Regions from separate parts of the Brevibacillus sp. FSL K6-2834 genome, predicted to be linked through region 1. Evidence: riboswitches for the same ligand, from Rfam matches in the RefSeq annotation. Region 1 holds a riboswitch; the other holds the start of a gene.

Region 1 (3,203 bases):
GTACCGCTCCCATGCCGTTTTGGATAAAGTAAAGCTGTTCACCCAGCTCAGCATCCTTGGTAACAGCCAGCCCTGCAACGACATCGCTGTGGCCGCCGATGAACTTCGTCGCTGAGTGGATGACGATATCTGCTCCGAGTTCAAGCGGACGCTGGTAGTACGGGGTCAGAAACGTATTGTCGACAATGACTATGATATTCTTGGCCTTTGCGATATGGCAGACAGCTGCGATGTCTGTCACCTTCAACGTCGGATTAGAAGGTGTCTCCAGGTAGATCCCGCGAGTGCGAGGAGTGACGGCTCTCTCCACTGCCTCTACGCAGGTCGTATCCACGAACGTAACGTCAATATTCATGCGGGACAACACTTTGGTCAAAAAGCGATACGTTCCGCCGTAGACATCTTCTGCCACGACAACATGATCGCCCGCGGAAAACAGCATAAACACGCTGGAAATCGCGGCCATGCCGGAAGCAAATGCAAATCCCCGCGCACCGCCCTCCAGGACGGCAATCGCCTCTTCCAATGCATGCCGGGTCGGGTTGCCGGACCGCGCATAGTCGTATGCGCCCGGACGGTCCAAATCCGCTTGGTGAAACGTAGATGCCTGGTAAATCGGCGTGGATGCCGCACCGGTCACCGGATCGAAACAAGATGTCCCGTGAAGCAGTTTCGTGGCAAATTTCATCGTCTACACCCTTCCGCTACCAGACTTGCATCGAGAGCCTGTATCAAATCATGAATCAAATCATCCGGATGTTCAACTCCTACCGACAATCGCAGCAAACGATCACAGACCCCGACGTATTCTCGAATTTTTTGCGGAATGTCGGCATGAGTCTGTGTCGCCGGATACGTGCACAAAGACTCGACGCCTCCCAGACTCTCCGCAAAAGAGATGATGCGCAAGTTTTCCAAAAACGGCCCCACCTGAGCAGAGAAGCGAACGCGGAAGGACACCATGCCGCTGTAACCGGTCGCCTGTTTGCTCTGAATCTCGTAGCCGGGATGATCGTCCAATCCCGGATAGAATACATCGGTGACCGCCGGATGCTCCCGCAGTTCGCGCGCAACCTGGAGAGCATTGCTCTGATGTCGCTCCATACGCAAAGCGAGCGTCTTCATGCCTCTGACCAGCAGCCAGCAATCCTGTGGGCCGAGGGTTGCACCGATGGAATTGTGCAAAAACCGGACCTTTTCAGACAACTCAGCGCCTTTTGTCACAATCAGGCCAGCCAGCACGTCATTGTGGCCTCCAAGATATTTCGTCCCGCTATGGAGCACCAGATCTGCCCCCAGCTCCAGTGGACGCTGATAGTACGGCGTCATAAAGGTATTGTCCACGATGGTCAGCAAACCGCTTCGTTTGGCGATCCCGGCTACGCAAGCGATATCCGTTATTTGCATCAGCGGATTTGTCGGCGTCTCGATGAGAACGGCTTTTGTCTCCGGACGGATCGCGCCCGCAAATGCCTGAAGATCGCGCAGATCAACATAGCTGAACTGGAGCCCGTAGCGGGAAAGGACCTGCTCAAAAAGACGGTATGTCCCACCGTATAAATCAAGCGAAACGATCAAATGGTCGCCTTGAGAAAAAAGTCCCATGACTGTGTGAATCGCTGCCATCCCGGAAGCACAGGCAAAACCGGCATCACCGCACTCGGCCTCTGCGATCGCCTCCTCCAGCACCTTGCGTGTCGGATTGGCCGTACGGGTGTAATCGTATCCGGTACTTTGACCAAGAGACGGGTGGCGGTAAGCGGTCGCATAGTAAACCGGGAAGCTTACCGCGCCCGTGATCGTATCACGACCTACCCCCGCCTGTACCAGTTTCGTTTCCAGATGCATAGCAATCTCTCCCTCTGCTTTGATGTTGAGGGCATGAAAAAGCCCTCTTTTCTTTTGAAAAGAAGGCTTTGTTTACGTCGCCGCAAGCAAACCCTTCTCATCTTTCAGAGCATGATTTGCTCTGCAGGAATTAGCACCAGTATCGTCCTGTTAACAGGAAAATTGGTTGCCGGGCATCATCGGGCCAGTCCCTCCGCCTCTCTGGATAAGAAGTTTGCTATTCAATTTGTTGATCCTAATACTAACGGAAATATCGAGTGATTGTCAACAGATATTTCCTCTTCGTTTTCACCCGTTTTCTCTGTTACTCCGCTTTGCGCAGTGCTGTCATCACCTGATTGTCCAGCTTCGCCGCCGCATTTTTATCATATGTTTTTTCATACTGCGGTTCTACGGAGATACGGGAACCGTAGAACATGACATCACGCACCGCCTCAATGGTAACCTCCACCATCGCCAGCTTCAGGGGAACCTCCTCCATCCGCTCACTCTTCAATACAGCCCTTCCGTTAATGGCATAAGAAGAGCCAGCACCAATCAAATGCAGAACCACTTGTGGCTGCTTGGCGATATTGGTCAAGATGCGTGAACGGTTGTCTACCGCAAACCGGATGACTTGCGGCGATGCCGCAAACGTCCAGGAAAGCGAGCTGAGCGATGGCGCCCCAGACTCATGGTCAATGGTGCCCAATGTGATAAACCGCTCCTGCTGCAACAACCCGAACAGTTCCTCCGAAAGCGTTTGGGATACGGTCTCAGCCATTCCGAAGCCTCCTTGTGTAAGTTTTGTACGTCTATTGTACCCGCCAAGGAAGAGATAGGCAAACCTTTCCGGCATGCGCTTGATTCTTCCCCTTTTTTTCCCTACACTGTTACTTAACTGGTAACCATAGGAGACAGGAGGAGAAACCAGATGTCACAAAGCCCCACAGACCGCCTGTTGTCAAAGATTGACCAGCTCCTCGAAGAAATTCAGGAGGCACGCAAATTAAATGACCGGATGGACAAAATCGCCATGTTTTTAGAGGATATCCGTCTGGCAGATGTCATTCAAAATTATACAGCCCCGCGCAAGCTGCTTTGGATCAATTTCCTGGCAGGTCTGGCACGGGGCCTGGGACTGACGATCGGAACAGCCATCGTACTGGCCATTCTCGGTTCCGTCCTGAGCAAATTCCTCTCGATTCCCATCATCGGGGACTACATCAGCCAACTGATGGATTATGTCTCCACCTACCGTCAGCCCTAGTCAAATGGAATGATTGGCAAGCTGCCCGGAGCAGAAAGAAGATTGCCATTCGCGGTCGCTCAAGAATGCAACGGATTAGTCGTTGTCGCGATCGTCGTTATCGTCA
Region 2 (3,203 bases), 960 kb from region 1:
CCGGCAGCATTTCAAGCGTCTTCCACGCGGGCTCTCGTCTGAAAGAGGTATCCTCCTGCAGCTTCGTCTGAAGCGGGAACAGGAAAAACAGATTTTTCTTCCGAACGCCGTCGTTCCATACCGGGCGGGAGGATACTTTGGTAAACACATTCGTAGTCTCGAAATACCCTGGCTGCTGACGGTCGCCCCCCACCTTTTCGCGCAGCTCCATTTGAATGCTGCCATAAAAAAGGCCAACCTGCGCGCCGCTGCTGCCTGCTACGATCCCCGGCTGAGTGAAATTCACCAAATCCTTGGAGACGCGAAACATATCTTCATACAGCGACCGGCCAATCCAATAGTTGACAAACAACAGGACAAAGCCGATCAGCAGCGAGATCCCCACCGTGTAGGCGGCGTTGGACAGCCTGCTCTTCCACTTTCCCCAGCGGATGATGGAGCGCTGCTTCTCCTCCGGCAAAAAATCCGCGGCTTTGTCTTCCGGTTCTGTCTGCATCAGCCCGCCTCCCAGCAAAAGCTCCTCCAGTCGCTCCGCATACTCCGGGTCGTCTGCGAGACGCTGCCTCAATCGCGCTGTCTCCTCAGCGCCAAGCTCCCCCCGCAGATAAGCGAGAAGGAGCTGATCGCGCTCCCGGCTTTTTTGCTTATGATCCTCCAGCTTGCCGTTATCCGCCATGTTGACCGTCCCCCCACCATTTTCGCATCTTCAATCGTCCCCGGTAGATCGACCGCTTCACATCGGCCACATCGATGCCGAGGACGTCGGCTATTTCCGCATAGCTGAGCTTTTCCGCATGAAGCAGCAGCACCTGTCGCTGTTTTTCCGGCAGCCCCCGGAGAACAGTCTGCACGAGGGCCGCCGTCTCCCTAGCCAGTGCCGCCGATTCCGGACTGACCGCCGCCTGATCCGCCTGCTCAGGCAAGGTGTCGATCAGTTGAACAGGCCTGCGCTTTTGCTTGCGGTGCCAGTCGATAAACGCGTGGTACGCTACCTTGAACAGCCAAGGACGCACTTTTTCTCCCCGATAGGTATCCAGGTGCTGAAAGGCACGGAAAAAGGTCTCCTGCGTCAGATCCTCCGCCCAGCCTGCATCGCCGGTGAGCTTGCGGAGGTAGCGGTATATGTCATTGACGTGCAGGCGGTACACATCCTCCACTCCTGCCTTTCCCATTCCTTCACACCCTTTCACCTGATACCACGCCTTTTTTTAGAAAAAGTTCCACCTGCAGCAAAATTTTTAATGCTCAAAACAAGGGTTGACTCCCGAAAAGGAACAGCATATCATGGGGTTATCGCAAGTCAAATGCATACTGTACATGAAACTCTTATCGCGAGCTGGCTGAGGGACTGGCCCTATGATGCCCGGCAACCGGCGCTTACCCTGCAAGGGGGGCGAAACGGTGCTAATTCCAACGGTGAGAGTCGAAGCCGCCGACGAAAGTCTGCCACTTCGACCCTGAACCGAGAGATGAGAGGAGACGAAAACGTTATCGGACGAAAGCGCCTCCCCTCTCGAAGGGGAGGTTTTTTTGCGAGAAAAGGAGGTTTCCTCATTGAGCGAACAACGCATCCTCGTCACCTATTTGACTCAGGCAAAGGACTTGCAAAAAAAGGCGGAAGCGATCGCCGTCGGGATGACTGTCGGCAGTTGGACCGATCTGCCCGCAGCCAAGCAGGCAGATTTGAAGCCCTATTTGGGTGAAGCTGTCGGCGCCCAGGTGCTCGATACCCTGGAAAACGGCGAAAGCCGCGGATTGATTACGATCAGCTACCCGGTTCGCAACTTTACCGCTGACATTCCGTCCTTGTTGACAGGCGTCTTTGGGAAACTGTCCATGGACGGAAAAATCAAGCTGATTGACATACAGTTTCCGGAAGCGTTTTTGGCCGCTTTTCCCGGCCCGAAATACGGCATCTCAGGCATCAGAGATCGGCTCGGAGCGCATAATCGCCCACTCTTGATGAGCATTTTCAAATCCTGCCTCGGCCTGCCGTTTGACGATCTGAAAACCCAGTTTCGGGCACAGGCTCTGGGCGGCGTTGACCTAGTAAAAGATGACGAAATTTTCTTTGCCGATGACCGTGCTCCCTTTCTGGAACGAATCCGGGCGTTTAAACAGATTGCCCGGGAAACAGAAGCGGAAACAGGGAAACCGGTTCTGTATGCGGCCAATCTGACCGGGTCGGTCACCGACTTGACCGAACGTGCCAAGAGAGCTGTGGAAGCCGGCGCAGACTGCCTGCTGTTTAACGTGCTTGCCTTTGGCTACGATGCCCTGCACCGACTGGCTGCAGACCCGGATGTTCAGGTGCCGATTATGGCCCACCCGGCGCTCGCCGGAGCCTACTATCCGTCGCCCGTCTACGGTATTGGGACACCGCTGCTCCTGGGCAAGCTGATGCGCTTGGCTGGCGCAGACCTGGTGCTCTTCCCATCGCCGTACGGAAATGTGGCGTTGAACAAAGAAGAAGCGCTCAAGCTGGCGGAGCATTTGACCGAACCGACCGGAACTTTGCGCAAATCATTTCCGGTACCGTCTGCGGGCATCCATCCCGGCCTTGTCCCGCAATTGTACGAGGATTTTGGCCTGGACCAGGTGGTCAATGCCGGTGGGGGCATTCACGGCCATCCAGGTGGTGCGACGGCAGGCGCCCGAGCGTTTGTCGCAGCGATCAACGCAGTCGTGGCAGGACAAACGCTGGAGGACGCTTCCTCCGAATCTGCTGAACTGTCACAGGCTTTGCAGAAATGGGGAACAAAATGATGACCAAGCCACTCGTGCTGTTTTGCGATTTTGACGGAACAATTACGGAAAAAGACAATATTGTCGCGATTATGCGACGTTTTGCTCCGCCTGAGCGGGAAGAGTTGATCGAGCAGATTCTCACCCAAAAGGTGTCGATCCGCGAAGGTGTCGGCGCGTTGTTCAAGCTGATCCCATCCGAGAAAAAGCAGGAGATCATAGACTACATCGTCAAAGAGGCGACGATTCGCCCCGGATTTGCCGAATTCGTCCGCTTCTGCCGGGAGGAAGGCATCGAGCTGTTGATCACCAGCGGCGGCATTGACTTTTTTGTCGAGCCGATCCTTGCCCCGTTTGCACTCGATGTGCCGATCTATTGCAACGGCAGCGACTTCAGCGGACCGCGCATCACGATTACCTGGCCGCATGCGTGCGACGAGCATTGCGACAACAACTGC

The links. Region 1 has a riboswitch for S-adenosylmethionine ahead of NST96_RS17990 (aminotransferase class I/II-fold pyridoxal phosphate-dependent enzyme). Riboswitches for the same ligand answer to the same signal wherever they lie in the genome.
Region 2: another riboswitch for S-adenosylmethionine. It lies ahead of NST96_RS22525 (2,3-diketo-5-methylthiopentyl-1-phosphate enolase); the one in region 1 lies ahead of NST96_RS17990 (aminotransferase class I/II-fold pyridoxal phosphate-dependent enzyme).

Annotation. Positions count from the first base shown of each region.
Region 1 covers NZ_CP151945.1:3,632,850-3,636,052, forward strand. Annotated here, with positions in the region: gene NST96_RS17985 (aminotransferase class I/II-fold pyridoxal phosphate-dependent enzyme) at 1-688, opposite strand, end outside; gene NST96_RS17990 (aminotransferase class I/II-fold pyridoxal phosphate-dependent enzyme) at 685-1,848, opposite strand; SAM riboswitch class I at 1,943-2,060, opposite strand; gene NST96_RS17995 (pyridoxamine 5'-phosphate oxidase family protein) at 2,153-2,611, opposite strand; gene NST96_RS18000 (DUF5665 domain-containing protein) at 2,762-3,097, shown strand; gene NST96_RS18005 (hypothetical protein) at 3,173-3,203, opposite strand, start outside.
Region 2 covers NZ_CP151945.1:4,588,620-4,591,822, forward strand. Annotated here, with positions in the region: gene NST96_RS22515 (anti-sigma factor) at 1-676, opposite strand, end outside; gene NST96_RS22520 (sigma-70 family RNA polymerase sigma factor) at 666-1,172, opposite strand; SAM riboswitch class I at 1,324-1,476, shown strand; gene NST96_RS22525 (2,3-diketo-5-methylthiopentyl-1-phosphate enolase) at 1,555-2,766, shown strand; gene NST96_RS22530 (2-hydroxy-3-keto-5-methylthiopentenyl-1-phosphate phosphatase) at 2,766-3,203, shown strand, end outside.